One region of the Sphingomonas sp. 77B genome, then DNA from elsewhere that is predicted to be linked to it. Evidence: riboswitches for the same ligand, from Rfam matches in the RefSeq annotation. Region 1 holds a riboswitch; the other holds the start of a gene.

Region 1 (14,711 bases):
GCATTTATCCCGCCGCGCCGGGCTTGGCAATTCGCGCCTCCATCGCGGCGAACCCGCGCCAGCGATAGAGGAGGAAACTCGCGCCCCAACAGACCACGAACAGCCCGACGATGGCGAAGCCCAGCACATTGAAATGCTCGGACAGCGCACCCGCATAGCGGAACGGTCCCGAGGTCCAGCCAAACCGCTCGGCGAGCAAGGCGGTCGCTTGGATGCCGCCGATCACCAGCGCGACCAGTGCGGAGACCAAAGTGATCGTCATGTTATAGTAGAGCTTGCGCAGCGGATGGACGAACGCCCATTCATAGGCGCCCAGCATCACCAGCCCGTCGGCGGTATCGATCAGCGCCATGCCGACCGCGAACAGCACCGGGAACACCAGGATCGTCGCCAGCGACACGCCGTCCGCCGCGTGCGACCCCGACAGACCCAATATCGCCACCTCGGTCGCGGTGTCGAAGCCCAGCCCGAACAGGAAGCCGAGCGGCGCCATGTGCCAGCTGCGCCGGATCAGCCGGAACAGCGGTCGGAACAGCCGCGACAAAGGCCCCTGCCCCGAAAACAGCATGCCCGCATCCGCCTCCGCCATCGGCTCGCCCCGCGCGACGCGGCGGAACCGGGTCCAGACGTCGCGCAGGATGATCAGGTTCATGATCGCGATGGCGAACAGGAAACTGGCCGAGACGATGGTGGCGATGGTCCCGCCGCTCTGCCCGAACGCCTCGAAGTCGGACAGGGTGCTCGCGGCCAGCGCCACGGTGGTCGCCGCGATCAGCACGATGGCGGAATGGCCGATCGCGAACCACAGGCCGACCGCAATGGGGCGCTGGCCATCCTGCATCAGCTTGCGGGTGACATTGTCGATCGCGGCGATGTGATCGGCATCCACCGCATGGCGCAGGCCCAGGCTATAGGCGAGCAGCGCGGTCCCGAGCATCAGGCTGTTGCCCGCAAAGACGCTGAAGGCCCAGCCCCAGACGGCGATATTGACGATGACCAGCGTCCCCATCAGCAGGGTGACGCGACGCTTCAAAGATGGTCGGGCGGAAACTTCGGACATGGGCGAATCACGCCTTGCACAGCGCCGTTGCGACTAAGGCCACCCCTTCCGCTGTCGCGGCGGTCTCCAGCCTCGGGCGGGCGCACGCCGGGCGGGGTTCCGATTCGGGTCGGCCGGATGGCGTCGCTCGCATGATACAATATATCCTGGCCATGACCATCCCCTGGACCCCGGCAAAGAGCGACTCGCATCGGCAGGTCTCCTGGCTTGCGGGTCGAAGCGTCGGTCATGCGGCCTTCCCGGATCACTCCAGTGGCTGTTCCCTGTCGCAGGAACCGGCATCACGCGCTCACCGCTTACAGTTGCAGGGACAGCTATGGATTTGCACCATATTCCCGTTTGAAGCCCCGAGGGGCACCGATGCGATAGACCGGCGGCGGGGCTGAAAGCCCTTGCCGGTCGGCACGGGGATAGTCTGCGGCGGATAGAGGCGCAAACGGCTTTATCCCGGCGCTCGGCAAGCCTAATCGAGGCGCATGGTGGTTTGGAAAGCGATGCGCCGATGGACAACGGCGGCGGCCTGCCTGGTCGCGGCCTGTTCGGGTGGGAATTACCGGCCGGTCAGCGATTTCCCGGTGCGGATCGGCAAGCCCTATACCGTGCGGGGCATCACCTATGTCCCCGCCGCCGACGCGACCTATGACATGCTCGGCTATGCCAGCTGGTATGGCAGCGAATCGGGCGAGCGCACCGCGAACGGCGAACGCTTCCGCCCCGGCTGGGCGACGGCGGCGCACACCACCCTGCCCCTGCCCAGCTATGTCGAGGTGACGGCGCTGGATACCGGACGGCGGATTATCGTGCGGGTCAACGATCGCGGGCCGTTCGCCGGATCGTCGCGGATCATTGACCTGTCACGCGGCGCGGCCGAACAACTCGGCCTGCGCGCGGTCGGCAAGGCGGCAGTGCGGGTGCGCGTCGTCGAGCCGGACGAAAAGGACCGCGAACGCCTGCGCCATGGCAAGGCGGCGCGGCCATTGCCGCCGGTATCCGACGTGGTGCGCGCGAACCTGCTGTCGCAGATCGCGGCGGCGGAGATGGCGGTTCGGTAGAGGCGGCGGCTTTCGCCCACTTGCGGACATTCCTACGGGTGGCAATGATGAGCTATGAACGCTTCAGTGATCGTTGGGCTGGTGATAGCCTCATTCTCAGGGATCGCATTATGGGCAGGTTTCGCCAGTGGAAACATGCCAAGCGTTTTCCGTAGCGTAGATGATGCCGACCGAGATGCGACTCCTGTAGCATTTCGGGTTCTTGCCGTGATTTACATTTCGCTCGCGTGCTTTGGCGTCGTGCTTGCGGCGACAGGCTGGGCTTGCTGACGCCAAGACAGCATGTCCGCTTCCCACCCATAGCCACCATTCAGCTTGGATCGCTTTGGCCCGCCATGAAGCCAAACCTCCCGCGCTTCACTCCACAGTGAAAGTGAAAAACGCCTGAAACGAAAAAAGCGGGCTTTCGCCCGCTTCTTCGTCGCCCACCGATGTCGGTAGAAGATTGGTCGGGGCGACAGGATTCGAACCTGCGACCCCCACACCCCCAGTGTGATGCGCTACCAGGCTGCGCTACGCCCCGACCGAGCGGCGGCCTCTAGGCGGGTTTTATCGGGGATGCAAGCCTTGATGTTGCGATAGTCGCAACACCACATCCGCCTCTCCATTGCGCCTGTCCGCCTGCGATGGTAGCGGGCAGGCTATCCGACATGGGGGCTTGTCGATCGTCATCGGTCGACTCGTACCCGTGCCCATTCAGCATAGACGGGTCCGAATGTTCATTCCCTTCACCGCCCAGGCAGCATCTGGCGTCGCCGCATCGAGCGGAGCCGCCTCGTTCCTCAGCCTCGCGCCGCTGCTCCTCGTCTTCGTCGTCTTCTATTTCCTGATGATCCGCCCGCAACAGCGCCGCATGAAGACGCTGCAGGCGTCGATCGAGGCGGTCAAGAAGGGCGATCAGGTCACCACGGCGGGCGGCATCGTCGGCAAGGTGACCCGCGTCGAGGACCAGCTGGTCGAGGTCGAGATCGCGCCGAACGTCCGCGTTCGCGTGGTCAAGGCGACGCTGACCGACGTGCTCGACCCCACCGCCAAACCCGCGAACGACTGATCCTATGCTGGATTTCCCCCGCTGGAAGGTCGCTTCCATCGTCGCACTGCTGGCCGCGCTGTGCCTGCTCGCGATCCCGAGCTTTCTGCCTGAGAGCACCACCAGCAAATGGGGCCCCATTCCCCATCCGCGCGTAAACCTCGGCCTCGATCTGGCCGGCGGCAGCTATCTGCTGCTGGAGGCGGACACGTCCGACCTCGCCAATACGCGGCTGGAGACGATGCGCGATCAGGTCGCGGCCGAAATGCGCCGTGGCAATCCGCGGATCGACATCGGCGATATCTCGGTGCGGAACGGCCAGCTCAGCTTCATGCTGCGCGACCCGAGCCAGGTGGATGCGGCGCGCGAGCGGTTGCTGGCGATCACCGGCGGTGGCGCGGGCATGACCGGCCAGCGCGAATGGGACATCCAGGTCGTCGACACCTCGCGCTTCGTGCTGAAGCCGACCCAGGCGGGGCTGAACCAGGCGGTCGATACCGCGATGAAGACCGCGACCGAAGTCGTGCGTCGCCGTATCGACGCGCTGGGGACCAAGGAACCGACGATCCTGCAGCAGGGCAGCAACCGCATCGTGGTGCAGGTGCCCGGCCTTCAGGATCCGCAGCAGCTGAAGAACCTGATCGGCAAGACCGCCAAGCTGGAATTCAAGCTGGTCGACACGACCGCCAACCCGGTGGACGTGGCCAAGGGCAATGCGCCCGCGGGCAGCCAGATTCTGCCCTATCCGGGCAATCCGCTGGGTGCGCCGGTGATCGCGGTCAAGCGGCCGGTCATCATCTCGGGCGATCAGCTGATCGACGCGCAGCAGACCTTCGACCAGCAGACCAACGCGCCGCAGGTGGCGATCACCTTCGACGCGCAGGGCGGTCGCAAGTTCGCGCGAATCACGCAGGAGAATACCGGCAAGCCCTTTGCGATCATCCTCGATGGTCAGGTGCTGTCGGCCCCCAACATTAACGAACCGATCCTCGGCGGTCGCGCGTCGATCAGCGGTAACTTCACCGTCGACACGGCCAACCAGCTGGCGATTTCGCTGCGGTCGGGCAAGCTGCCGATCGACCTGAAGGTCATCGAGGAGCGTACCGTCGGCCCCGATCTGGGCGCGGATTCGATCCATGCGGGCATCCTCGCCTCGGCGATCGCGGCGCTGGCCGTGGTCATCTTCATGACCCTCACCTATGGCCGGTTCGGCATCTATGCGAACATTGCGGTCATCATCAACATCCTGGTCATCCTGGCCGTGATGGCGATGCTGAACGCGACGCTGACCCTGCCGGGTATCGCGGGCTTCGTGCTGACCATCGGCACTGCGGTCGACGCCAATGTGCTCATCAACGAGCGTATCCGCGAGGAACGACGGCGCGGCCGCAATATCGTCCAGTCGGTCGAGCTGGGGTATAAGGAAGCCAGCCGCACCATCTTCGAGGCGAACGTGACCCACGCGATCTCGGGCGTCATCATGCTCGTGCTCGGCTCCGGCCCGGTCAAGGGCTTCGCGGTCGTGCTGCTGATCGGCATCGTGACCAGCGTGTTCACTGCCGTTACCTTCACGCGGATGCTCGTGGCGCTCTGGTTGCGCCGTGAGAAGCCCAAGACCATCAATATTTGAGGCAGGAGAACAGATCATGCGCCTCCTGAAACTCGTCCCCGACAATACGAACATCGACTTTGTCCGCCTGCGCGGCTGGGCGTTCGGGCTGACGCTCGCGCTCACCCTGCTGGCGGTCGGCGTCACGTTCGCCAAGGGCCTCAATCTGGGCGTCGACTTTGTCGGCGGCCTGATGATCGAGGAGAAGTTCCCCACCCCGCCTTCGGCCGATCGGGTCCGCTCGGTGATCGACGGGCTGGGCGTCGGCGAAGCCAATATTCAGACGGTCGGCGATGGCCGGACCATCAGCATCCGCCTGCCCGCGCCCAAATCCAATGACGACGGCGCGACCAACGCCGTCGTCCGCAAGGTTGAAACCGCTCTGGGCCAGCAATTCCCCGGCGCGACCTTCAGCCGTTACGACACCGTGTCGGGCAAGGTCTCGGGCGAGCTTATCAAGCACGGCGTGCTGGCGGTCGTGCTGGCGGTGCTGGGTATCGGCCTGTTCGCGATCTTCCGCTTCGAATGGCAGTTCGGCGTGTCGACCATCGTCGCGATCGTCCACGATCTGTTGGTCACGCTCGGCTTTTTCGCGATTACGCGGTTCGAAGTCGACCTGACGATCATCGCGGCGTTCCTGACCATCATCGGCTATTCGATCAACGACAAGATCGTGATCGACGACCGCATCCGCGAGAATATGCGCCGCTATCGCAAGATGGACATGCGCGAGATCATCAACCTGTCGGTGAACGAGACGCTACCGCGCACGGTCATGACCTCGGTCACGATTCTGCTGGCGCTAATCGCGCTGCTGCTGCTGGGCGGCCATGTGCTGCGCGGCTTCACCGCCGCCATGATCCTGGGCATCGTGGTCGGCACCTATTCGTCGATCTACGTCTCGTCCTCGCTGCTCATCACGCTGGGCCTGCGGGCCGAGCCGAACCGCGAGAAGCCGGGCACCACCGACAAGCGCAAGGTGGCCGACGCCGAGCGCATCACCCCGCGCGAGGGCTGAGCGCCAGCGTGAGCGACTCGATCCGCATCACGCGCGATCCCACCGCGCCCGGCCCGATCGTCCGTGGCTTTGCCGCAACGGGCTTTCGGGTCGGCGAGATCGCCTATCCCGCGCTGCTCCTGTCACCCGATTGGCACGAGCCGTGGAGCCCGCCGCCGTTCGAGGTACTGAGCCCGGAATCGGTCGCGGCACTGATCGACGAGGCGCCGGAATTCCTGCTGCTCGGCACGGGTGCGAACCTGCGCCGCGCGCCCGCCGCCTTCGTGGCGGCGCTCGAGGCGCGCGGGCTGGGCGTCGAAGTCATGGACAGCCGCGCCGCCGCCCGCTCCTGGGGCGTGTTGCGCAGTGAAGGCCGCAAGATCTGTGCGGCCCTCTACCCGCTCGACGCCTGATCTGACGAATCCTCCCCGGCACGGGGAGGTGGCAGGCCGAAGGCCTGTCGGAGGGGGCTTCCTCGCAATGCATCGCTTGCGGCACGCCCCCTCCACCATGCTGCGCGTGGTCCCCCTCCCCGTACCGGGGAGGACTTTCCTACCGCCGCCGCGCCACGAGTTCGGCCAGGTGCGAATGCAGCGCCGCCGCATTGGCCGCCCAGGTAAAGTCCCGCACCACCGCCCGCACCGCCCAGGGGTCCGCGGCCTGATCCAGCACGTCGCGGATCGCGGCGGCGAACTCGCCCGGATCGGCCTCTACGATTCGCCCGGCCACGCGGCTCGTCACGACATCGCCCGCCCCGCCCGCCGGGGTTATGACGATCGGCGTCCCGCAGGCGAGCGACTCGACCCAGGCATTGGCCAGCCCTTCGGAGGCGGATGCCAACGCCATCACATCCGCCGCCCCCAGCAAGGGAGGCAATTCGGCATGAGGCACACCACCGAGCAGCCGTACCCGCCCGGCAATGCCCGCCCGCTCCGCCCGCGCGATCAGTGCCGCACGCTCCGCCCCCTCACCTGCGATCATCAGCGTGACACCGGGCAGCCGCGCGACCGCATCGATCACGACGCCGTGCCCTTTGCGCGGAATCAGCGCACCGAGCGACAGGATCAGCGGCCCCGTAACACCGAGTGCCCGCTTGGCGGCTGCCCGATCGACAGGCTGGAACCGGCTCTGGTCCACGCCGGTATGGTGGACGCGGATACGGTGCCTCGGGACGCCCAATGCGGCCACGTCATCGGCCATCGCATCGCTGACCGCGAGCAGCCCGTTCGCCTGCATCGCCGCGCGCGCGACCTGATGCCGGGTGGCGGGGGCGCGGCCCCAGTGATGAATGTCCGCCCCCCGCGCCTTAATCGACACGGGCACGCCGTAACGCCGCCCCAGCGCGACCGCCGCCGGGCCGTCGGGGAAGAAGAAGGACGCGTCGATCACGTCGAACGGCGCCTCGTCCCGCAAGCGGTCGAGCACCGGGGTCAGCGCGCGAACCAGTGCGGGCGCATGAAACCGCCCGCCAGTGCCGGGGATCGTCACGAAACGCGGGCGGCGGACGTCCAGGCCCGCCCATGTCTCGCGCAACGGCAAGGCCGCTTGCGCCCGGAACCGTGCCGAGCGTACCAGCGGCCAGACGGGCAGGCCGATCGGTGCGACCACCCGAACCACGACGCCGGGCCGCAACGCCAGCGCAGCCGTCTGGCGTTCGACGAAGATGCCGAAATTCGGCCGTGTGGCGTCGGGAAACAGGCTCGACAGGGTCAGCACGTTCAGCATGAGACCTCTTACTCCCGTCGGCACAAAAAATCGTGCATGTCGTGACATTATCGGCGACGTGACCGAATTGAAGAACAACTTGAACGAGCAAGAACAATAGGCTGACCGCCAAGACATGGGCCGTTCATCAATCCTACAGATCGCGCCTGACACAGTTGAGGCGATGGGCTATCCCGGTGATAGCTTTTGCAGTGGGGGGTTTTGATGAGCCGATTCGGACGTTTGGGCGCGGTATTGGCACTGGGCGCGACACTGGCCGGTTGCGGCGGCGGTGACGGCGGCAGCAGCAGCACGACCGGATCGAACACGGGGGGCAGCGGCGGCGGCGCAACCGGCACGGTCGAGAGCGCCTGTTCGCTGCGCAATCGCCAGAACTGGGTCTCGGCCCAGATGAACGAATGGTATCTGTTCCCTGAAATCCTGCCCGCCTCGCTCGACCCGTCGGGCTATACGACGGTCAGCGACTATATCGATGCGCTGACCGCGACCGCGCGAGCGCAGCGCAAGGACCGCTTCTTCACCTATCTGACCTCGATCAAGGAAGAGGACGCCTATTACAGCTCGGGCGATTCGGCGGGCTTCGGATTTCGCCTGACGACCGATGCGTCACAGTCGAAGCTGATGATTGCCGAATCCTTCGAAAGCGGCGCGGCCCTGGCGGCCGGGATCGACCGCGGCTCGGAGATTCGCGGCATCGGCACCACCACCGCCAATATCCAGTCGATCAGCGACATCGTTCGGGCCGATCCCAATAACGGGCTCACCAATGCGCTCGGCCCCGATACGGCGGGCACGGTGCGCTATTTCCAGGTGGCCGACCCTGCGGGCAATGTGCGTACCGTTTCATTGACCAAGGGGGCCTATACCGTCCAGCCGGTATCGCCCAATTACGGCACGCAGATCATCACCGATAACGGCCAACGCTATGGCTATATCAACCTGCGCACCTTCATCAGCACCGCCGACCCGCAGCTGCGCGCCGCCTTCGCGACCTTCAAGCAGCAGGGCATCACGCAGGTCGTCGTCGATTTTCGCTATAATGGCGGCGGCAGCCTCAGCATCGCCGATCTGTTCAACAATCTGCTGGGCGGCAACCGCCAGACCTCGGACGTGATGGGCTATGTCGCCTTCCGCGCCAGCAAGTCGTCGAACAACGAGACGACCTATTTCGCGCCACAAGCCCAATCGATCGTGCCCACCCGCCTCGCCTTTATCGGCACCGGCGGCACCGCCTCGGCCAGCGAACTCGTCCTCAACCGCACCCTGCCCTATATGGGCGCCAATACCGGCCTGATCGGCGCCAACACCTATGGCAAGCCGGTGGGCCAGATCGCGCGCGACAATGCCCAGTGCGACGATCGGCTGCGTGTCATCGCCATCTCGCTCCAGAACGCCAACAAGCAGGGCGATTATTACAACGGCCTGGCGGCCACCGTGCCCGCCAGCTGCCGCGCCAGCGACGACCTGACGCGCAAGATGGGCGATCCGCAGGAAGCCTCGACCCGCGCCGCGCTCGACTTCCTCCAGGGCAAGAGCTGCACCCCGATCAGCGCAACCGCCAGTGCGCAGGCGGCAGGGACCGGCCCGCGCAAGCTGCTCCAGCCCGACCGTCCGTCGGTGGCACAGCGCGACGTGCCGGGGCTGTTCTAAGGTCGTGGGAAATAAGGCGTGTAATCCCTCTCCCCTGTCCAGGGGAGAGGGCCACCAGTCTTACAGCCGCTTCGTGCCCGCATAGGCGAACAGCGCGTCGCCGTCCGCCGACAGCGTCACCGTCTCGCTGCCGGTAACGGTCAGGCACTGGCCCGCCTGGAACGCGATGCCCGCCACCTCGCCCGATCCGGTGATCGGGATCAGCCATGCCGTCCGCCCCTCGGGCAGGGCCACCGGATGCTCGCCCGCTGCCCAGCGTTCGAGGACGAATTTGGGCCCCTCGACCAGAATGTCGCGCCCTTCGCCCGCCGATCCGGGCGAGACGATCGGCTGATACGGGGTCAGATGCGCGACATCGACACCGTCCTCCAGATGCAGCTCGCGGTCGCTGCCATAGTCATAGAGGCGATAGGTCGTCTCGCTGTTCTGCTGCACTTCGATCACGGTCAATCCGGCGCCGATTGCATGGATGGTGCCCGACGGCGCATAATAGAAATCGCCCTCCTTCACGGGCACCCAGTCCAGATCCGCCTCGACCGAGCCGTCGCGGGCGTCGCTGCGCAGCTGTTCCTTGGTCATCGGCGCCTTGGGCCCCAGGGCGATCGTCGAATCGGGCTCGGCGGTCAGGATCGTCCAGCATTCGTCCTTGCCGCGCGGCAGGCCGCGGGCATGCGCCTGTTCGTCGTCGGGGTGGACCTGCACCGACAGCTTCTCGCTGGTAAACAGATATTTGATGAGCAGGTCGGGCGACGTGTCGCCCGGCTCCTGGAACCACACCTCCCCCACGGGGGCGCCGCCCGGTGCGACATCCTCGAACCCCGGATACAGCTTGTGGCGGCCCCAGGGCTTCTCGACGCGGTGGGTGTGGAGCATCGTGGCGGGCATTTCGTTCAGGTTCCTTCCGATCGGGCGACGGCAGAACCGTCGGGGCCGGGGCGGCGTTCCCTGCCGCCCGGCGCACCGGATTTCCATGCCGCGAGCGTTACCGGGAAGGCAAGTCGTCTGTCGCGAAGAGCTATCGTTACGGGTTGTACGGGAAGGACTGTTCCCCGCCCCAATGCTGCGCTAAGGACATGCGCGATGCGTAACCCCCGTTCCCGTGCGCTGTCGCTGGCGCTGATCGCCGCTTTGGCCCTTCCGATCGCGGGTTGCGCCCGCAACCGTAACCGCACCGACCTGCCTTATGTCGCGCGCGACGTCGGCACGCTGTACACGGCCGCCAAACAGCGGCTGGACCAGCACCGCTACAAGGAGGCGGCGCTGCTGTTCGACGAGGTGGAGCGTCAGCACCCCTATTCGATCTGGGCCCGCCGCGCGCAGATCATGAGCGCGTTCAGCTATTATCTGGGCCGCGAATATACCCAGTCGATCCAGTCGGCACAGCGTTTCATCTCGGTCCATCCGGGCAACCGCGACGCGCCCTATGCCTATTATCTGATCGCGCTCGACTATTACGAGCAGATCCAGGACGTCACCCGCGACCAGAAGATCACCCGCCAGGCGCTGGACGCGCTGGGCGAACTGATGCGCCGCTATCCCAACAGCCGCTATGCCGCCGATGCGCGGTTGAAGGTCGATCTGGTCAACGATCACCTGGCGGGCAAGGAGATGGAGATCGGTCGCTTCTACGAGGATCGCCACCAGTGGCTGGCCGCGTCGATGCGTTTCCGCACCGTCGTCGACAAGTATCAGACGACCAGCCACACGCCGGAGGCACTGATGCGTCTGGTCGAGACCTATCTGGCGCTGGGCGTGCGCGGCGAGGCCGAGCGCTCCGCCGCCGTACTGGGCGCCAACTATCCGGGCAGCGACTGGTACAATCGCGCCTACAAGCTGATGCGCGAATATCCGGTCGAGCCGATCCCCGCGATCCAGCCTGGCCAGCCCGTGGTGCCGACCGGCACGCCCGGTTCGACCAATATCGGCCTGCCCGGCGGCGGCAACACCGCCACGCCGAGCGCCGCGGCGCCCGGGCGTCCCACGCCGACCGGCAACAACAGTTCGCCGACGGGATAAGTTTTCCATAAATCTCCCTCTCCCCTGGACAGGGGAGAGGGTTAGCGAAGCTTGCCAGCTTTGCTGGCTAGCGCAGCTTGGGTGAGGGGTTGAGCGAGCCCAGAGGCTCGCGCGCTCGGCTTCCGAGCGCATCACCCCTCACCCAGCTCCGACTAGGGCTTAGACCGTGATGACGTTGCGTTGAACCAAGGCGAGCCCCTCCCCTTCAGGGGAGGGGTTGGGGTGGGGCCTCGCCACGGGCTGCACGCTTGCGGAGGCGCCCCACCCCCGGCCCCTCCCCTGAAGGGGAGGGGTGGGTTAATCTCATGTCATCATGCTCTAGCTTTCGCAAAGACCAAGTCTGCGCAACCCTCTCCCCTCTATAAAGGGCGAGGGAAGGAATGCCGCCCCGAACAAATCGGGATCATTTTTGCGGCGGGGGATAACATCCGCCTGCGTTTCGCTTTATATCGCGGGCCATGCTGACCACGCTGTCCATTCGTGATGTCGTCCTGATCGAGGCGCTGGACCTGGATTTCGGCCGGGGCCTGGGCGTCCTGACCGGCGAGACCGGGGCGGGCAAGTCGATCCTGCTCGATGCGCTGGGACTGGCGCTTGGCGGACGCGGCGACAGCGGGCTGGTCCGCCACGGTGCAGGCCAAGCCATCGTCACCGCCAGCTTCGAGCCCCCTGCCCCCGACAGCCGCCTCGCCACCATCCTCGACGACGCCGGGATCGAGATCGAACCGGGTGAGCCGCTGATCGTGCGGCGTCAGGTCAAGGCCGATGGCGGCAGCCGGGGCTTCGTCAACAGCCAGCCCGCCTCCGCCGCGCTGCTCCGCGAGATCGCGCCCCATCTGGTCGAAATCCACGGCCAGCATGACGATCGCGGCCTGCTGAACCCGCGCGGCCACAGGACGATGCTGGACAGCTTCGGGCGGATCGACACCAGCGCGGTCGCCGCCGCCTGGGCACGGTATCGCGAAGCCGAAGCTGCACTGACCGCCGCGCGCGAGGAGATCGAGACGGCGGCGCGCGACCGCGAATGGCTGGAACATGCGGTCGCCGAATTGACCAAGCTCGCCCCCGAGCCCGGCGAGGAAGAGGCGCTGGCCGACCGCCGCCGCACCATGCAGCGGTCGGAGAAGATCGCGGGCGAGCTGGGTGCTATCGACGAGCATCTGCAAGGATCCGACGGCGCGCTGGCGGGCCTGCGCCAGGCTGCTCGCGTGCTGGAGCGGATCGGCGAAGACCACCCCGCCCTCACCGAAGCGCTCGCCGCGATCGACCGGGCGGTGATCGAGGCGTCGCTGGCCGAGGAACGGCTGATCGAGGCGCAGCGCGAACTCGCCTATGATCCGCGGGCGTTGGAAGAGGACGAGGCGCGCCTGTTCGAACTGCGCGGTATGGCGCGCAAGCACCGGGTGCAGCCCGACGATCTGGCCACGCTGACCGAGCAGCTGCGCGGACGGCTGGAGCGGCTGGACGCGGGCGAGGAAGGGATCGGGCGGCTGGAAGCGGCGGTCGCCACCGCCCGCACCGCCTATGACAAGGCCGCCGCGACGGTCACGACCGCCCGAACCGCCGCCGCCGAACGGCTGGACCAGGCGGTGAAAAGCGAACTGGCCCCGTTGAAGCTGGATGCGGCTCGCTTCCGCACCATCGTCGCAGGCCTCGAACCCTCGGGCTGGTCGGCGGCAGGCAAGGACCGGGTCGAGTTCGAGATTTCGACCAACCCCGGCGCCCCCTTCGCCCCGCTCATGAAGATCGCCAGCGGTGGCGAGTTGTCGCGCTTCATCCTGGCGTTGAAGGTGGCGCTGGCCGAAGAGGGCGGCGCGACGACGATGATCTTCGATGAGATCGATCGCGGCGTCGGCGGCGCGGTGGCATCGGCGATCGGCGACCGCCTGCACCGGCTGGCCGGGCGCACCCAGCTGCTGGTCGTCACACACAGTCCGCAGGTGGCGGCACGCGGCGCCGCGCATCTGCTGATCGCCAAGAGCCATGACGGCACCGTCACCCGCACCGGCGTCCGCGCGCTGAGCGATGGGGAGCGCCGCGAGGAGATCGCCCGGATGCTGTCGGGCGCGACCATTACCGACGAAGCGCGCGCCCAGGCCGATCGGCTGCTGGAAAGCTGACAGAATTTCGTAGAAAATTATTTTATATCTGATACTCTGCGCGGTGATCGGGGACTTCGAGCCGTCACCGCAACATGATGGATCTTTAGGATGCCACATAATTTCGCCTCTGCCGCTCAGATCGTCGATGCAAACGATATGACCGCCCTGGTCACGGGCCTGCGCTTGTGCCTGATGCAGGCCGACAAGCTCGACCTGCCGATGGTGGCGATCCATATCGAACAGGCCTGTAGCTGGATGGCGGACCATGGCCTGGCGCCGGATATCCTGCGCCCGGCCGATCAGCTCCTGTGACGCCAATGACCGCCCGTCGCGCAACCGCTTGATCCCACCATCGCGGCTGGACTAGCACGAGCGGCGTGACCGCACCTCAGACCCTGCCGCAAACCGATCTCGAAGCCGCCGCCGAGCTCGATCGCCTCGCCCGCGAAATCGCCCACCACAACCGCCTCTATCATACCGAGGACGCGCCCGAGATTTCGGATGCGGACTATGACTCGCTGGTTCGCCGCAACACCGCGATCGAGGCCGCCTTCCCGCATCTGATCCGCCCCGATTCGCCCAATACGCAGGTCGGCGCCGCCCCCGCCGCGCATCTGGCCAAGGTGCCGCACGCGCGGCCGATGACCAGCCTCGACAATGCCTTCACCGACGAAGAGGTCGAGGAGTTCGTCGGCCGCGTCCGCCGCTATCTGAAGCTGCCCGAGGACGAGCCGGTCACCCTGACCGCCGAGCCCAAGATCGACGGCCTGTCCTGTTCGCTACGCTATGTCGACGGGCGACTCGTGCAGGCGCTGACCCGCGGCGACGGTGCGATCGGTGAGGACGTGACCGAGAATGTCCGCACCATCGCCGACATCCCCCAGACTCTGCCCGCCGACGCGCCGCAGGTCATCGAGGTGCGCGGCGAGGTCTATATGAGCAAGGCCGATTTCGCCGCGCTCAACGCCCGGCTGGCGCAGGAAGCCGCCGACGCGAACAAGGAGGCGCGCCAGTTCGCCAACCCGCGCAACGCCGCCGCCGGTTCGCTGCGCCAGAAGAACCCCGCCATCACCGCCGGTCGCCCCTTGCGCTTCCTGGCGCATGGCTGGGGCGAGGCGAGCGAGGTGCCGGTCGAGACGCAGTTCGACATGGTCGAGGCGTGGCGCCGCTGGGGCTTTCCCATCGCCGACGCCTTTGCCCGCGTGCCCGATGCGGCGGCCGCACTCGCCATCTATCGCACCATCGAGGCGCAGCGTGCCGACCTGCCCTTCGATATCGACGGCGTGGTCTACAAGGTCGACCGGCTGGACTGGCAGGCCCGGCTGGGCATTGTCGGGCGCACGCCGCGCTGGGCGATCGCGCACAAATTCCCCGCCGAGCGCGCGCAGACCACGCTGGAGAAGATCGACATCCAGGTCGGCCGCACGGGTGCCCTCACCCCCGTCGCCCGGCTGGAGCCGGTGACGGTGG
Region 2 (14,711 bases), 720 kb from region 1:
AACGTCGCGCTCGGCTATATCGCGGCCAGCGGTGCGGAAGACGCCGCCGCGCTGGCCTTTGCGCAGTTCGAGGCGGCGGACAACATGACCGACCGGCAGGCGGCGCTGACCACGCTGGTCCATTCCGACGCCCCCGAACGGGAAGAGGCGCTGGCGCATTTCCATGCGCGTTATGCGGATAACGGGCTGGTGCTCGACAAGTGGTTCCAGACCCAGGCGCTGTCGTCGCGCGCCGATACCGGCACGGTGGTCGAGCAGCTGGTCCGGCATCCCGACTTCACGCTGGCCAATCCCAATCGGGCACGGGCGGTGCTGGGGGCGTTCGGGGTGAACCAGCGCGCGTTCAACGCCGCCGACGGCTCGGGCTATCGCTTCCTGGCCGACCAGCTGATCGCACTCGACCGGCTCAACCCGCAGACCGCCGCCAAGCTGCTGCCGCCGCTCGGCCGCTGGCGCCGGTTCGACGCCAAGCGTTCCGCCCTGATGCGCGCCGAGCTGGTGCGGATCGTCGAGACGCCGGGCCTGTCCAAGGATCTGTTCGAACAGGCTTCGAAGAGCCTGGATTAAAGCCATTCCTCCCCAAGCTCTGCTTGGGGAGGGGGACCGCCCGGCGGAGCCGGGTGGTGGAGGGGCATTCTCGCTGGCCGGGACACCCCTCCGTCAGGCCTTCGGCCTGCCACCTCCCCTTACAGGGGAGGAATGTTACTGCGCCTTCGGCTGCAAAAACCCTTCCATCACGATCCAGCGATAAAAGGCGTCGAACCAGCCGGTGCTGGTCGTCTTCTTCGGATACATGCCGAAGCCGTGGCCGCCCTGGCCGTAAAGGTGGAACTCGACCGGCTTCTTCGCCGCCATCCACTGGTCGATCAGCCCGAAGCCTTTGCCCGCGAACAGCGGATCGTCGGCGGCGATCGCGGCGAACATCGGCGGCGCGTCGGCGGGCACCGTCATCGGCTGGAGCGGGCCATAGATGTCGCCGATAAAGGCGGGCTTGGCCTGACCGTCGAGCACCGTCGCGACAGTCAGCATCGCGCCCGCCGAAAAGCCGACCATGCCGATGCGGTTGGGATCGACCTTCCACTCGCCCGCCCGCTGGCGGACCAGCGCGAAGGCGGCGCGGGAATCGGCGATTTGCGGCGCGAGGCCCTTCAGCGCTTCCTCCGGGTTCGGCCGCGCGGCGGGGCGGGCCACGCTGGAGAACATCGCCGCCATCGACTTTTCGAAATCCCCCATATCGGCGGGCGTCTGGTTCAGCCGGTACTTCAGGACGAAGGCGGCGATGCCGCGATCGGCCAGCGCCCTGGCCACGTCCCAGCCCTCATTCTGCATCGACAGCGTACGGAAACCACCGCCGGGTGCGACGATGACGGCGGCGCCCGTCGCCTTGGCGGGGTCGGGCAGGAAGGGAGTGAGCGTCGCTTCGGTCACGTTGCGCGCGAAGACACTGTTATACTGGCTGTGCCAGCTTTCCTTGTTCTTCGCGCCGGGCAGCGGCCCTGTGTTCAGCGGAATGGCGGTCGGCTGTGCGGGTGTGGCGATCGGCGCCATCCTGTCGGCCTGCGCCATCGCGGGTGCCGCCACCGAGAGCGTTAGCAAAGCGGCCAGCGCATGGCCGGCCCAGCGTTTGGACTTCATATCCCCTCCTGTCCTCCGTGGGTTATGTCCCTACGGTCGGACGGGGATGGTACGCTTCGCGGCGTGGGGTGCAAGGGGTAATGTTAAGGCTAACAGGACGGCGGGGCGTGGGCTTCGACTTCGCTCAGCCTGAACGGAGATTGGGGGTCGGGGCCGGATACAAAACCCCGTTCAGCCTGAGCGAAGTCGAAGGCCAAGGGAATCCCTCACCCCGAATCCCTCAGAACAACCGCCCCCCATTGGGCACCGCCAAATCCGGCGCGACCAGCACCACGTCCCCGTCGGCATCGGGAAAGCCCAGGGTCAGCACCTCCGACATCATCGGCCCGATCTGGCGCGGCGGGAAATTGATGACCGCCGCCACCTGCCGCCCGACCAGAGTCTCGGGCGTGTAATGCCGCGTGATCTGCGCCGAGGAGCGCTTCACCCCAATCGCTTCCCCGAAATCGATGGTCAGCTTGATCGCGGGCTTACGCGCCTCGGGAAAGGGTTCGGCGGCGATGACCGTGCCGACGCGGATGTCGACCGCCAGGAAATCCGCGATCCCGATCTGCGCGGCGGGCGCATCAGAAGTCGACATTGTCGTAATGCGACGGCGGCGTGACCATCTCCATCCGCTCGGACAGCAGCGGGCGGAACGATGGGCGGCTCTTCAGCCCGCGATACCAGCGCGCGGTCTGTTCATGCCCCTTCCAGTCGATACCGCCCAGATAATCGGCGACCGAAATCTGCGCCGCCGCCGCAAGGTCGGCGAGACTCATCGTCGCCCCGCCCAGCCAGTTACGATGGTCGAGCAGATAATCGGTATAGTCGAGATGGCCGACGGCGGCCTTCATCGCCTCGCGCAGGCCCTTGGCATCGGGGCTGCCGGTGCGGGCGACGCGCTTGACCATGCGTTCGTGGAGCAAGGGGCCGGTCACGTCCTGATAGAAATGCGTGTCGAACCACGTCACCAGCCGCCGGATCTCGGCGCGGCCGACGGCGGTGCCGTTTATCATTGCCGACTTTTCGACCGTTTCCTCGAAAAACTCGCTGATCGCCATCGAGTCGACCAGCAGCATGCCGCGCTCCTCGTCGACCATCACCGGGGTCTGCCCGGCGGGGTTCATGTCGAGGAACTCGTCGCGCCGCTGCCAGGGCGACTCGCGGACCAACTCATAACCGACGCCCTTCTCGCCCAGCAGCAGCCGGACCTTGCGCGAAAAGGGACAGAGCGGGAATTGGTAGAGTTGCCACATGCCGCCCACTTAAGCGGGCGGGACGCGCGACGCCAACCCCGCCGACAATGTTTTCACCCCTTCCCGCGTACGGGGCGGCGCAACCGTCGCTGCCCAAGCACGAAACCGCTGATCGACAGGACCAGCCCGGCCAGCGACCAGAGCCACATCCAGCCGGTCCAGACCCAAGAATGCGCGGTCAGCCACGGCCAGTCCCAGGTGTGGAGCAGCGTATAGACCCAGCGATAGGCACGGCGCGTGCCATCCTGCCGCTCGACCAGTTCCCCGCTGATCGGATCGACATAGAGCCAGGTCGCCGCCGCATCGTCGAACCGCATCCGCCAGAGCGGCAGACGGGTCGCATCGGTCCAGTAGAAGTCGGGCCACGCCAGCCATTCGCGCGCCACCCGTCGTCCGCCGGGCACCAGCATCGCGGCGCGCAGCGGATAAGCCGCCTGGGCGGGGGCCAATGTCGCCTGGTCCAGCCAGCGCGGGTGCGGCGAGGCGCGGTCGACCGCGATCCGCGCGAACCCGGCGTCCCCGCTCCATTCGATGCTGCGGGCATAGGGCGTGATCCGGGCCAGCCGGTCGAGATCGCGCGGCTCCCCCGCCCTCCCCGCATACTCCCGCATCACCGTCGCCGGAGCCTCGCCTCCGGCAAAAGCATGCCCCGGATCGACCGATAGCCAGCCACTGACGATCCAGGTCGTCAGCATCACGCCACCCGCCAGTCCGCTGACATGATGCCAGAGCATCCAGCCGCGATAAGGGGTCATCCGCCCGCCCCGATAGCGCCGCCGTCCAGCGCGGAGCCGCAATATGCCGATCCACAGGCCGGTCAGCGCGACCGCGATGCATGGCCCCGCCACCCACATCACCGCCTGCCGCCAAGCCTGGCGATCGCGGCGCAGGATGGTGGGGTAAATCCAGTGCGGCACCGAGCCCAGCCAGTTCCAGATACGCTGGCCGCGCGTCGTCCGCTGCACCGGCTGGCCGGTCAGGCTGGAGATATAGAGTTCGGTCCCCGCCGCATCGTCCAGCGCGACCTTCCACAGGGGACGATGCCGGTCGAACCCGCCCGCCACCGTCCACTGATCGTCGACCATCCGCTCGACTTGGCGAACCGGCCCGGCAAAGCGGTTCGCCACGCGCAGGGCCATTGCAGCATCGACCGGGGCGATCGATCCACCCTCCGCAGACAGGATGCGGGTATCCCCCTCGCGGCTTTCGATCCGCCAGACCGGCGCTCCGTCGCGCATCTCCAGCGTGATCCGCCGGGCATCCCGCACCGCCGGGGGCTGCCCGACCCGCGCCCAGTCGATCGGCTGCGCGCCCGCCCAGCGCTGCGCCGGTTTGAGCGACGGATAGGGCACGTAGAGCATCACCAGCCCGCTCGCGAACCACATGGCGAACAACAGGCAGGTGACGATGCCGACCCAGCGATGGGTGAGAAAGGCGAGCCGCAAGCCCGCCTTCCCCCAATGCCGCTCAGAACCCGGCACGAAACGCCACATCCAGCGCACGCGGGCGGCCCAATATCCATTGCTGGTCACCATAGGCCGTGACCGCATAGGCCTTGTCGAACAGGTTATAGACGCGGACATCGACCGCCAGACGCGGCGTCAGGGCATAGGACAAGGTCGTGTCGACCGTCGCATAGCCCGGAATGCGGAACGCCTCGCCATTGTCGGAAAAGCGCCGTCCGACATAACGTAAGCCCGCACGCAGCTGCACTTTGGCCGAAGCATCCCAGCGCAGCCAGAGATTGGCCAGCGTCTCGGGCACGTTCGGCGAGGTGCGGCCGCTATAATCCACGCCGCTCGAGCGGAAATCGTCGAACCGCGCATCCAGCAGTGTGCCGTTGGCGTCGATGCCGAAACCCTGCGGCAGGTCGAACGTCACCGCCGCCTCGACGCCTTGCGACGACCGCTGCCCGACCTGTTCGACCGGGCTCGCCAGCGTACGCTGGGCTAGCAGTCCGGTCTTGACGATGCGGTAAGCGGCCAGCGTGGCGGTACCGCGGCCGTTCGCGAACAGCCATTTGGCCCCCGCCTCGACCTGATGGCCTTTGGCATTGCTGAACTGCACCTGCCCGGTCGACACGGTGGTCAGCGTACCCAGCGGATCGACGCCGGTGGCATATTGCGCATAGAGCGAAAGGGTCGCCACCGGCTGATAGACCAGCCCCGCGCGCCACGTCGCGTTGCGGAACGTCTTTTCCAGCACGAAGCGATCGGGCGTGGCGACGGTCCAGCGGCGGATGGTATCCACTTCATAGCGGACACCGCCGACCACCGACCATTTGGGCCCCAGCGTCACCCGGTCTTCGGCGAACACCGCCAGCGCGGTGGTGCGGGTGCGATAGCGCGGGGCGATTCCCTGCGTATCCAGGAAACGACCGGGATCGAAGGCGAAGGGATCGACCGCATCGACCTGCTCCACCGATCCGAAATCATTCTCGTGCGTAAAGCGAATCAGATTGGCGTCCACCCCGACGACCAGCGCATTGGCGATGCCCGGCGCGATCCCCGTGCGCCAGGTGGCGCTGGCCTGATCGCCCCATTGGGTCAGGTCGTGGCGGATGCCATAATTGCTGCTCCGCCGGATCGTACCGGGCGTGCCGGTCGAACCATCCGCGCAGGCGCCGCTCGCCCCCACCCAGCAATAATTCTCCAGATTGCGCCAGAAGCGGTCGCTTGTCAGCACATAGGCGATGTTGGACAGGCTGAGCGAAGCGCTCGGCGTCCAGTCCACCCGGATCGAAGCACGGTCGTCGCGGAAGCGCATCCGCCCATCGCCGACATTATAGTTGCGATCCCGTACCCGTAGGTCGAGCCGCCCGTCGATCAGCGGGGTGCCGAAATAGGCCATGGGCCGCTGGTCGCCATGATCGCCGCGCACCGTCACCGCCAGCGTCGACGACGGCGTCCAGCGCAAAGTGCCCGACAGCGCGACGCTGTCCGAATGTCCCCGATCGACAAAGCCGTCCGACCGGCGATAGCTGGCATCCACGCGGTAGCCGAGCGTCGGGGTCAGCGGCCCGCCCAGCCCGGCGGCGGCGCGGAAACTGTCCTGCCCGCCATAGCCGATCTCGGCCTGGCCATGGGTCTGCGCGGTGGGCGCGCGCATCACAACATTGACCGCACCGCCCAGCGCGCCCTGCCCGTAAAGCACCGAGGCAGGTCCGCCCAGCATGTCGATCCGCTCGACCATCCAGGGGTCGGTCGGAAAGGTGATCGTCCCCGCCGCCGGGAACAGTCGCACCCCGTCGATCAGTTGCAGCACCGACCCCTGCCCCGAAAAGCCGCGCGCGGCGAGTGCGGTGCCGCCATTGCCGGGATCGGCGACGCTCGACAGGCCGGGTGCGCGCGTCTCCGCCTCGACGATCGACAGGTCGCCGCGCGCACGGATCATATCCCCGTCCAGTGAGGTGATGCTGGCGGGCGTCTCCAGCGGGGTCAGGCCGAGGCGACTGCCGGTCGTATTGACCGTGTCGAGCGCCGGTTTCTCGCGCGCACCGACCACCACCACGGTGGGATCACCCCCCTGTTCCTCAACCCTTTGCGCCCCGGCATCCGTCGCCCCCAGCAGAAGCGCCGCGCCACCCAACAGGACCAAAGGAACCTGTCCGAATCTGTTATGATATATCATTTTATTGCCTATAGCGTCTTGTCGCAAACAAGCCGAGGCCTTGCCGCCCGATTCCGGGCAGCCGGGTGCCATGCGTGCGGCACGCTATTTCCCGCATTCGACATGGCCCAACCCTGCCTCCGCCACTCATGGCGTCGCTCGTCGGAAAAGACCTAGCCTCGACCATCCCCTGGACCGGGCATGAGCGACCTGACGCCGGCAGGTCTCCTGGCTCACGGGTCGTCGCGGATGGATGCGCCTTCCCAGGTTGCCCCAGTGGCTGGATCGTCCCGATGGCCGACCCGTGCATTTCCGCTCACCGCTTACAGTTGCAGGGACAGCCGCGGATTCGGGGGCTGCCCCCCTCACCGTGTTCCCTTTTAATCCCCCTTGTCGGGGGAACCGGCGCGATCATTCTGCCGGATCATTCCGGCCCCGTATCGCTAGGCGGTGGCAGGAGGTTGCGTCAAGCGGGATGAGGTCGCGGCAGGCTTGCGCTATGGCAACGGCATGGCACGCAGGAACCGCTATCTGATCGCGACGATGCCCGATGGCTATGTAAAGACGATCGGCCCCACATCGCAGCCCTTCACCCATTATTGGCGGATCGTCGCCGATCTGGGCGGCGGCAAGACCGAAGTCTTTTGGGGCCACGCCAAATCGCGCAAGGGGGCGATGGCGAACGATGCCGCCATGGCGGAGGCGGTGCGACAGCGGGGTTGGGTCGGGTACCAGTTCGAGGTGGTCGAACTTGTCGAGGCGGATGAAGCGCCGGATAAACCAAAATCCTCCCCGGCACGGGGAGGGGGACCGCCGCGAAGCGGGGGGCAACTGTGATGCTCATGAGAGAGCGATAGGCTGTCGCTTTCGGATCATGGCGTTGAGGATGACGAGGAGTTGGCGTGCGACGGCGATAAGGATGGTCTTTGGCGCCTTGCCTTTGGCTCGCATCCTGTCGCGCATAGCGGTGAGGACGGGGATGCGCCGTGAGGCATTGAGGGCGGCGATGTAGAGGGCTTCGCGGACCTTGCGCCGCCCGCCCCAAATGCGCCTGGCGCCGCGCCATGTGCCACTTTCGCGGGCGTGGGGAGCGAGGCCGGCGAGCGAGGCGATCTTTCGACGGCACAGCGTGCCGAGTTCGGGAAGTTCACCGAGCAGGGTTGCCAGGACGGTGGGCCCGATGCCGGGAACAGCCGTCAGCAGCTGGGCCTGTTCGGACAGGGCCCGATCCTGGGCGATGAAGCCTGCGATCTGGCGGTCGAGCTGGGCGATCTGCTGGCTGAGCAGGTCGATCATGGCTTCGATGGCTTGTGCGATTTCGGGTTGGCCTGCGCTGTGGCGATGCAGCTTTTCGGCTTTGCGCATGTCGACCAACTGTCTGCGGCGACGCAGGAAATCGGCCAGGCGTGAACGGGCAGGGCTGAGCGGGATGGTAGCGGGCAGGTTCAGCGCTGCGCCCATCTGCGCGAGCACGCGGGCATCGACGCGGTCAGTCTTGGCCAGCGTGCCGGTGGCTCTGGCGAACTCGCGGGCCTGACGCGGATTGACGCGCGAGAAGGGATGGCCGCGTGTCGCCAGCGCGGCGATCAGGTCACCGTCGCAACCACTGGTCGCCTCGAAGACAAGGCGGATGTCGTGGTCGAGCGTGTCGAGCCAGACGGCGATGGCATCCGGTGTATTGGCGATCCGCCCGATCCGGCCCGATGGCAGCTCGCAGATGTCGATGACGGCACGCGAAAGGTCGCAGCCGATAACGGCTTGTGGCATGGTATAGGCTCCTGTCCATGTCGTGCGGGATCAGCAGTCCCAAGCAACTGTTCAGGGTTGTGACCAACGCGGAAGGGACCCTTGCTCCCTATCGGGCTCCAGACCCTCGGGGGGGACGGGCTCCCTTCCGCAACATCTTCATACCACCGTCGCATCAGACATGGGGGGGGAATGCGATAAGGGGACGTACCCGGCGGCACGCCCCCTCCACCATCCTGCGGATGGTCCCCCTCCCCTTACAGGGGAGGAAGATTCAGGCTTTACTTCTTCGACTTGTCCTGGCCCGAAGCGTCCGAAATTGCGGACCCGGCCGAGCGCAGGTCGCGGCCCGCGCCGTTCACGGTGTTGCAGGCCGACAGCGTCAGCACGGCGAACAGGGTAGCACCCAGAGCGATCTTCTTGGTCATGACGATCTCCTCGAAAAAGGGGGTGCGGCGGGCCCGATACGCCGGCCCGCCGCGGGTACTCAGCGCAGACGACGGCGGCTGGCCGCCGTTGCGCCAAAGGCGGAGGCACCGGCGCCGATCAGCAGCGCGAGCACCAGGATGAACGAGGTCTTGGCACCGGCCCCGGCAGCGGCGTCGGCCGCCTGCTTGGCCTTGGCGACCGCTTCGTTCTTGGTCTGGACGAATTCGGCCTTGGCCTGGTTCACCTGCGCCTGGGCCTGGTCACGGCTGATCTTGCGCTGGGCCGCGACGATGTCGACGACGCGCTGCTCGGCCCGGACGCCGTCTGCACCGCCACGCGCCATGGCGGGCAGCTGCTTGGCGATTTCCTTTTGCGCCTGTTCCGGGGTCATCTGCGCCGGATCGGCAGGCGTTTCGGTCAGATACTTGGCGGCCTCGTTCTGGACGTCGGTTTCATCGACACCGGCGACCTGCGCGACCTTCGGCGCAGCGGCCCCGACGGTCGAACCGGCGGCACCCGCCACCGCACCCACGGTACGGAACGCTCCACCGATGATCCCGCCGACCGCCGAGGTCAGCAAATACAGGGTCAGGATCAGCGTGACGCCCCACACGACCAGGCCGTGGACCAGCGCGTCGAACTTCTCGGTCACGCCCGACATGCGCGCCGCGGCATAGCCGCCCGCGCCCAGCGCGACGACCGTGGTGATGAGCCAGTAGAGGCCAGCCCCGATGCCGAAGCCCGCCGCGCCCGGCGTCGACCCCTGGACCGGATCGACCATCGACAGGCCGATGCCGGTGCCCAGGATCCCCATCACCAGCTGGACCGCGACCGCGATCACCACACCGGCGAAGATCGCCCCCCACGAGATCCGGCGCCCTGCGCGCAGGATCGCGTTCTCCTCCGCCGGGACATAGCCGGGCGTTACATGCGTAGCCATATTCACTCCTGTTCTTTCGATTCTTGGGCAGGACCGGCCTGTTCGGCACGCGTCGCTGCCGCCTGTTCCTTGCGCCCCTTGCTGATCTCGACATCGTCGCCGATCAGCTTCCCGATCGTCTCGCGTGCCGCACCCTTGGCATGACGCACGCGATCGTCCGGATTCCTGAAACTCTTGTCGGTCATGCGGGAACCTCCCGGCGGCCCAGCGGACCCTCGCCATCGAAGCCGCGCGCATGCGCCCAGGCGGCGGCGGCGGTGCGCCGGTTCACGCCGATCTTGGCGTAGATGCGCGCGACATGGTTGCGCACCGTATTACCCGATACGCCCAGCGCGCGGGCGATGCTCTTGTCGTCCAGCCCGCGACAGATCAGGCCCAGCACCTCACGCTCCCGCGCGGTCAGGTCGTCCAGCCCGACGCCGTCTGGCTCGTCCTGCGGCGCGCGCAGCCGGGCCAGCTTGTCCATGATCGACCGGCTGAACCAGCTGGTATCCTTCATCACCGCGTCAATCGCCTCGACCAGCTCCAGCTCGGTCGCCTTGCGGCGGGTAATGTCCTGAAACGCCCACAGCACGCAGGTGTCGTCGCCCAGCGTGATAAGCTCGGTCGACACCAGGCAGTCGCTGCGCCCGCCATCCTTGGCGACGATCCGCGCCTCGACGCCGCGCAGGTCGCGTCCCTCGTCGATCGCCGCCTCGATCTCGGCCCGGGCGGCATCGTTCGCCCAGAGGCCGACATCGGCGAGCGAGCGCCCGATGATCTCGGTCGTGCCATAGCCCGTCAGCTCGGCGAAGCTGGCATTGACCTCGCACAGCACATGCCCATCGCGCGCGCCGATCGCCATCGGCACCGGCGCCATCTGGAAGGTGCGGGTGAAGCGCTCCTCGCTATGGCGCAGCGCCGACTCGGCCTTCCGGCGCGGCTCCAGATCGGCGAAGGTGAACAACATGCAGGGCTGGTCGCCCATGTCGATCGGCTGGCCTGCGACGATGACCAGCTTGGTCCCGCCGCCCGGCAGCGCCAGTTCCGCCTCCATCTGCGGAATGGTCCGCCCCTCGGCCAGCCGCTCCTTCGCCAGCTCCAGCCGCTCGGCCCCGCGCAGCACGTCGATGTCATAGACGGTGCGGCACAATATCTGGTCGCGGGCATAGCCGGTCATTTCGACAAAGCCCTGGTTGACCTTGACGAAGCGCAGATCGGCCAGGCGACAGATGATCGCCGGTGCGGGGTTGGCGTTGAACGACTGTTCGAACCGATCCTCCGCCTCATAGCGCGCGGTGACGTCCTGAAGGATCAGGACGACGCAGGTCGGCTCGCCCTCGTCCCGGTCGTTGAGCACCAGGCTGCGCACCTGATGCACCCAGCGCGGCTGCGCCTCGCCCTCGACCGTGACCTCGACCACGACCTCGGAAAAGGACTCGCCCGCCGCGACCCGCTCGACCGGATAGTCGTCGGCCTCGAGCCGGTGGTTGTTGCGGTAGCGCAAGCGGAAACGCCCGCGATACTCGTCCACCGTCCGGCCCAGCTGCTCCAGGCGTTCGACCCCGTGCATCGTCAGCGCGGCGTCGTTCGCCCAGAGCAGGCTCTGGTCGGGATCGACCAGGATCACCCCCTCGTCCAGCCCCGCGACGATCTGTCGCAGGTGCCGGAGGTCGACGGTGTCCCGCATGGTGGCGAGCGAGGGGGCCAAGGCGCCCGTCCTTAGTCCCGGCGCCCGTGGATCAGCGCGGCGAGCGCATAGCCGCCCAGCGCCGCAACGACGGCCCAGACCACGCCGTTATTGCCGTTGTTGGCGCGCACCGCGTCCACGGCCTTTTCCGACCCGCGACGCGCGGCGGCGACCGAACGATCGGCGGCGTCGCCGATCCGCTCACGTGCTTCCTCGATCAGGCTGGGAGTCGCATCCGCGACGTCGCCCGCGACCGACTGGGCACGGCCGAACAGATGCTCGGCGCTGCCCGCGACCTGATCGGTGACGCCCGCCACCTTCCAGTCGCGGCTATCGACCGCATCACCGATCGCCTTTTCGACCTTGCCACCGAAATGGCGCGCATTGCCGTGAAGTTCATGCTTGTTCATCGTTCGTCTCCGAATGAAATTGGGGGGGCGGGGGGCGTCAGAGGACGACGTTGCAACCGGCGGCGGCCTTGCCGACCTCCAGCGCGATCTTCGGGTCCTTGATCTCGCCCGCAACGCGGATCAGATCGCCCACGGTCAGCTGGCCGGGATTGGGATCGTCGCGGCGATAGGCTGCGGCGGCATTGCCCAGCTGCTGCAGCTGACCCAGCGATAGGTTGCGCTCCAGCCGCTGGCCGACACAGGTCGAACGCTGGCTGTCGAGGCCATAACGCTCCAGGCCGGTGGCGATCCGCGTCGAAGGCGGCGTGCAGGCCACCGCGACGAGCGCGATGCCGATGCTTGCGAGGATCCTGGTCACCCGGTTGCTCCCATGCGACCGGCCGCGAAATACGACCGATCTGGCCGGGTACAACTTATGATAGGTTAAGCCGTTCCTGGTATTTTTGCGGCAATGGTTGGTAGTCTTCTACCAAAATTGGCTGGTCAGTCATTCTCATCGACGCCGTCGTCGATCATCGCAGGCCATTGCCTGCCAAAGGATTGCGGCAACAAAGCACTGGATTTACTAGGCAATTCAGCGCGTCAGCTTGTCTTGCCCTTCCGCAACCGGCACCATCCTACCCCCGACATGGTCGATATGAACCAGCGGGCGACGCGGGAGGATGATCGATGACGATCGCGCCCATCGCAGGGCCCCAGACCTACCAAGCGACGGTGGTCGAGGATCCCCACCCTCCGCACTCAACCAGCCGGGCCAGTCCTATCCGCAGGCCCCTTCCCAAAGGTTATGCCCGTTTCCGTGTCACCGCCCCCGATGCCAAGGTGTGAAGGTCGGTCTGGGGATGATGAGACGGCCTGGTCGAACCAGAGCCACGCCAACCTCATCGTAGACAATCTGATTGCGGCCGCTTCTGATCGTCATGACCTATGGTATGACCAACGATATTTGCCCCGGTGCCCCTCGCAGCGATCCTCGCACCAATGCGACCGTTCTGATCGCGGCGGGGATCAGGAATGCCTTCTATATCTCGACGGATACCGGGCAGGAATTTCAAACCTGGCGGCGCAACCCACAGGCGATGGCGCCTTGGCTATTCCGAGAGTGACAAAAAAAGGGGGCGGCGGTCGTGCGGACCACCGCCCCCTTTGTATAGATTCAGTTGCGCAAGCTGTCGGGCACGATCCCGCCATTTTCGGCGAGCTTGGCCATCACCGCCTTGTGAAGGGCGATATTCTGCTCGGCGGAACCGTCTTCGGCGGCGTGGACGCCCAGTTCGTTCGCCAGTTCCTTGCGGGCCGAGAGGCTCGAATCCAGGTCGAGTAGCTTCAGCAGGTCGACGATCGAGCTCTGATAATTGCCCCCGCCGCCCTTCATCGACGCCATCTCCGACAGTACCGCCCCGACATCGACATTCTGCGGCGCAGGCGCGGGCGCAGCGGCGGGAACGGGCGTAGGCGTGGCAACCGGCGCCGAGGGCGCCGACGGTGCCGGGGCGGGTGCGGCAGACGGAGCGGGGGCGTCCTGGTCCTTGCTGCCATGGTGGAATATCTTGTTCAGGATATTGCCGAAAATGCTCATCGGGTGGTTCCTTCGCTGATCGGATGGCGATGCCCGCTTCAACGACGCAAGCGCGTGGCCGATCCGTGGCTCCCGAAACGTCCGCGCCACTGTCCATGGGAACGTCACGGCGCGACAGGCGCTTAGACCCTATCTGTATCGTCTTATCAGGGGTTTGCCATGACCATCCGTTCGACCCTCATCGCCACCACGGCGCTTCTCGCGCTGGCCGGATGCGGCCAGAAGCAGGATAGTTCCTCGGCCGTCGCGACGAACAGCGCCGACACGTTCAATCAGACCGATGCGTCCATGCCCAATGCCACGCAGACGCCAGCCGTGAGCGCCGCACAGAGCTTCGTCAACACGGCCGCGGCCAGCGATGCCTTCGAGATCGAGACCTCGAAGCTCGCGCTGACCAACGGAGCCTCGGCTTCGGTGAAGTCCTTTGCCCGCAAGATGATCGACGCGCATAGCGGCTCGACCGCAAAGCTGAAGATGCTCACCGCCGAAATGAACCCGGCTTTGACGCCCGATGCGACGCTGAGTGCGCAGCAGCAGGCGACGCTGGACCAGTTGAAGTCGCTAAAGGGCGAGGCGTTTGACGAAGCCTATATCGCCGCGCAGGCCTCTGGCCATCAGCAGACGCTCGATGCGCTCAAGGCTTATTCTGTGACAGGTGACGTGCCGCAGCTCAAGAGCTTCGCCACCGACCTCATCCCGACCGTGACGGCGCATCTCAACATGGCCAAAGGTCTCAAGGCGTAAAGCCGATCGCCTGCGGCCACATCGGGTCGCTTATCGGGAAAAGGGCGGACATGGCATGTGCCATGCCTGCCCTTTTCGTTTTCCCTGTATTTCGAACGTCGTGACGCCTGTGAGCGATCCGTCATTGGATTGCAGGGTCGCTATCCCCATCCACGATCGTCGATGCTTGCGGCCCTTCAGCAGCGCCGCCCTTACGAAGCTATGTATAAAAGGACGCAGAAAACCCCGCAGCAGGTGGCTACGGGGTTGAAAGTAGGTATGGTTGCGGGGGCAGGATTTGAACCTGCGGCCTTCAGGTTATGAGCCTGACGAGCTACCGGGCTGCTCCACCCCGCGAGAAGGGGGAAATTGTGAATGGGTTTTGTGTATTCGCGGGCTGTAATGCCTGGCGACGCCCTACTCTTCCACTGCTTGAGCAGTAGTACCATTGGCGCAGTCGGGTTTCACGGCCGAGTTCGGGATGGGATCGGGTGGGACACCGACGCTATGGCCACCAGGCAATAGAGTCCGCGAATACAGGCCCCATCTGTTGGGATGGGGCGTTTGGGTATAAAATCGATGCGTGCACTGGCTGTGTTGATGACCGCACCCTGCCATCTAGCCCAGGGCTGATGGTGGGGGTGTGGAGCTCTCAAGCGCGAATAGGACAATTAGTATCGGTTAGCTCCATGCGTTACCGCACTTCCACATCCGATCTATCGAGGTCGTGGTC

What was found. Region 1 has a riboswitch for cobalamin ahead of AC1GI4_RS14685 (HoxN/HupN/NixA family nickel/cobalt transporter). Riboswitches for the same ligand answer to the same signal wherever they lie in the genome.
Region 2: linked by a shared signal. The riboswitch ahead of AC1GI4_RS11390 (TonB-dependent receptor) and the one ahead of AC1GI4_RS14685 (HoxN/HupN/NixA family nickel/cobalt transporter) in region 1 are both predicted to bind cobalamin.

Annotation. Positions count from the first base shown of each region.
Region 1 covers NZ_JBWMBY010000001.1:3,117,622-3,132,332, reverse strand. The annotation lists gene AC1GI4_RS14685 (HoxN/HupN/NixA family nickel/cobalt transporter) at 5-1,060, opposite strand; cobalamin riboswitch at 1,236-1,437, opposite strand; gene AC1GI4_RS14680 (septal ring lytic transglycosylase RlpA family protein) at 1,555-2,112, shown strand; tRNA gene AC1GI4_RS14675 (tRNA-Pro) at 2,559-2,635, opposite strand; gene yajC (preprotein translocase subunit YajC) at 2,828-3,163, shown strand; gene secD (protein translocase subunit SecD) at 3,168-4,772, shown strand; gene secF (protein translocase subunit SecF) at 4,789-5,769, shown strand; gene AC1GI4_RS14655 (Mth938-like domain-containing protein) at 5,778-6,161, shown strand; gene AC1GI4_RS14650 (glycosyltransferase) at 6,301-7,473, opposite strand; gene AC1GI4_RS14645 (S41 family peptidase) at 7,678-9,123, shown strand; gene AC1GI4_RS14640 (phosphoheptose isomerase) at 9,184-10,008, opposite strand; gene AC1GI4_RS14635 (outer membrane protein assembly factor BamD) at 10,204-11,139, shown strand; gene recN (DNA repair protein RecN) at 11,598-13,259, shown strand; gene AC1GI4_RS14625 (hypothetical protein) at 13,398-13,553, shown strand; gene ligA (NAD-dependent DNA ligase LigA) at 13,619-14,711, shown strand, end outside.
Region 2 covers NZ_JBWMBY010000001.1:2,398,298-2,413,008, reverse strand. The annotation lists gene pepN (aminopeptidase N) at 1-567, shown strand, start outside; gene AC1GI4_RS11410 (alpha/beta hydrolase) at 703-1,635, opposite strand; gene AC1GI4_RS11405 (tRNA-binding protein) at 1,856-2,215, opposite strand; gene AC1GI4_RS11400 (glutathione S-transferase family protein) at 2,202-2,873, opposite strand; gene AC1GI4_RS11395 (PepSY domain-containing protein) at 2,927-4,405, opposite strand; gene AC1GI4_RS11390 (TonB-dependent receptor) at 4,341-6,470, opposite strand; cobalamin riboswitch at 6,684-6,904, opposite strand; gene AC1GI4_RS11385 (hypothetical protein) at 6,993-7,319, shown strand; gene AC1GI4_RS11380 (IS110 family transposase) at 7,323-8,249, opposite strand; gene AC1GI4_RS11375 (entericidin A/B family lipoprotein) at 8,510-8,656, opposite strand; gene AC1GI4_RS11370 (hypothetical protein) at 8,716-9,597, opposite strand; gene AC1GI4_RS11365 (hypothetical protein) at 9,600-9,782, opposite strand; gene AC1GI4_RS11360 (PAS domain S-box protein) at 9,779-11,266, opposite strand; gene AC1GI4_RS11355 (CsbD family protein) at 11,299-11,676, opposite strand; gene AC1GI4_RS11350 (hypothetical protein) at 11,714-12,034, opposite strand; gene AC1GI4_RS11345 (hypothetical protein) at 12,597-12,782, shown strand; gene AC1GI4_RS11340 (DUF3597 family protein) at 12,833-13,255, opposite strand; gene AC1GI4_RS11335 (DUF4142 domain-containing protein) at 13,415-13,999, shown strand; tRNA gene AC1GI4_RS11330 (tRNA-Met) at 14,259-14,335, opposite strand; rRNA gene rrf (5S ribosomal RNA) at 14,383-14,497, opposite strand; rRNA gene AC1GI4_RS11320 (23S ribosomal RNA) at 14,630-14,711, opposite strand, start outside.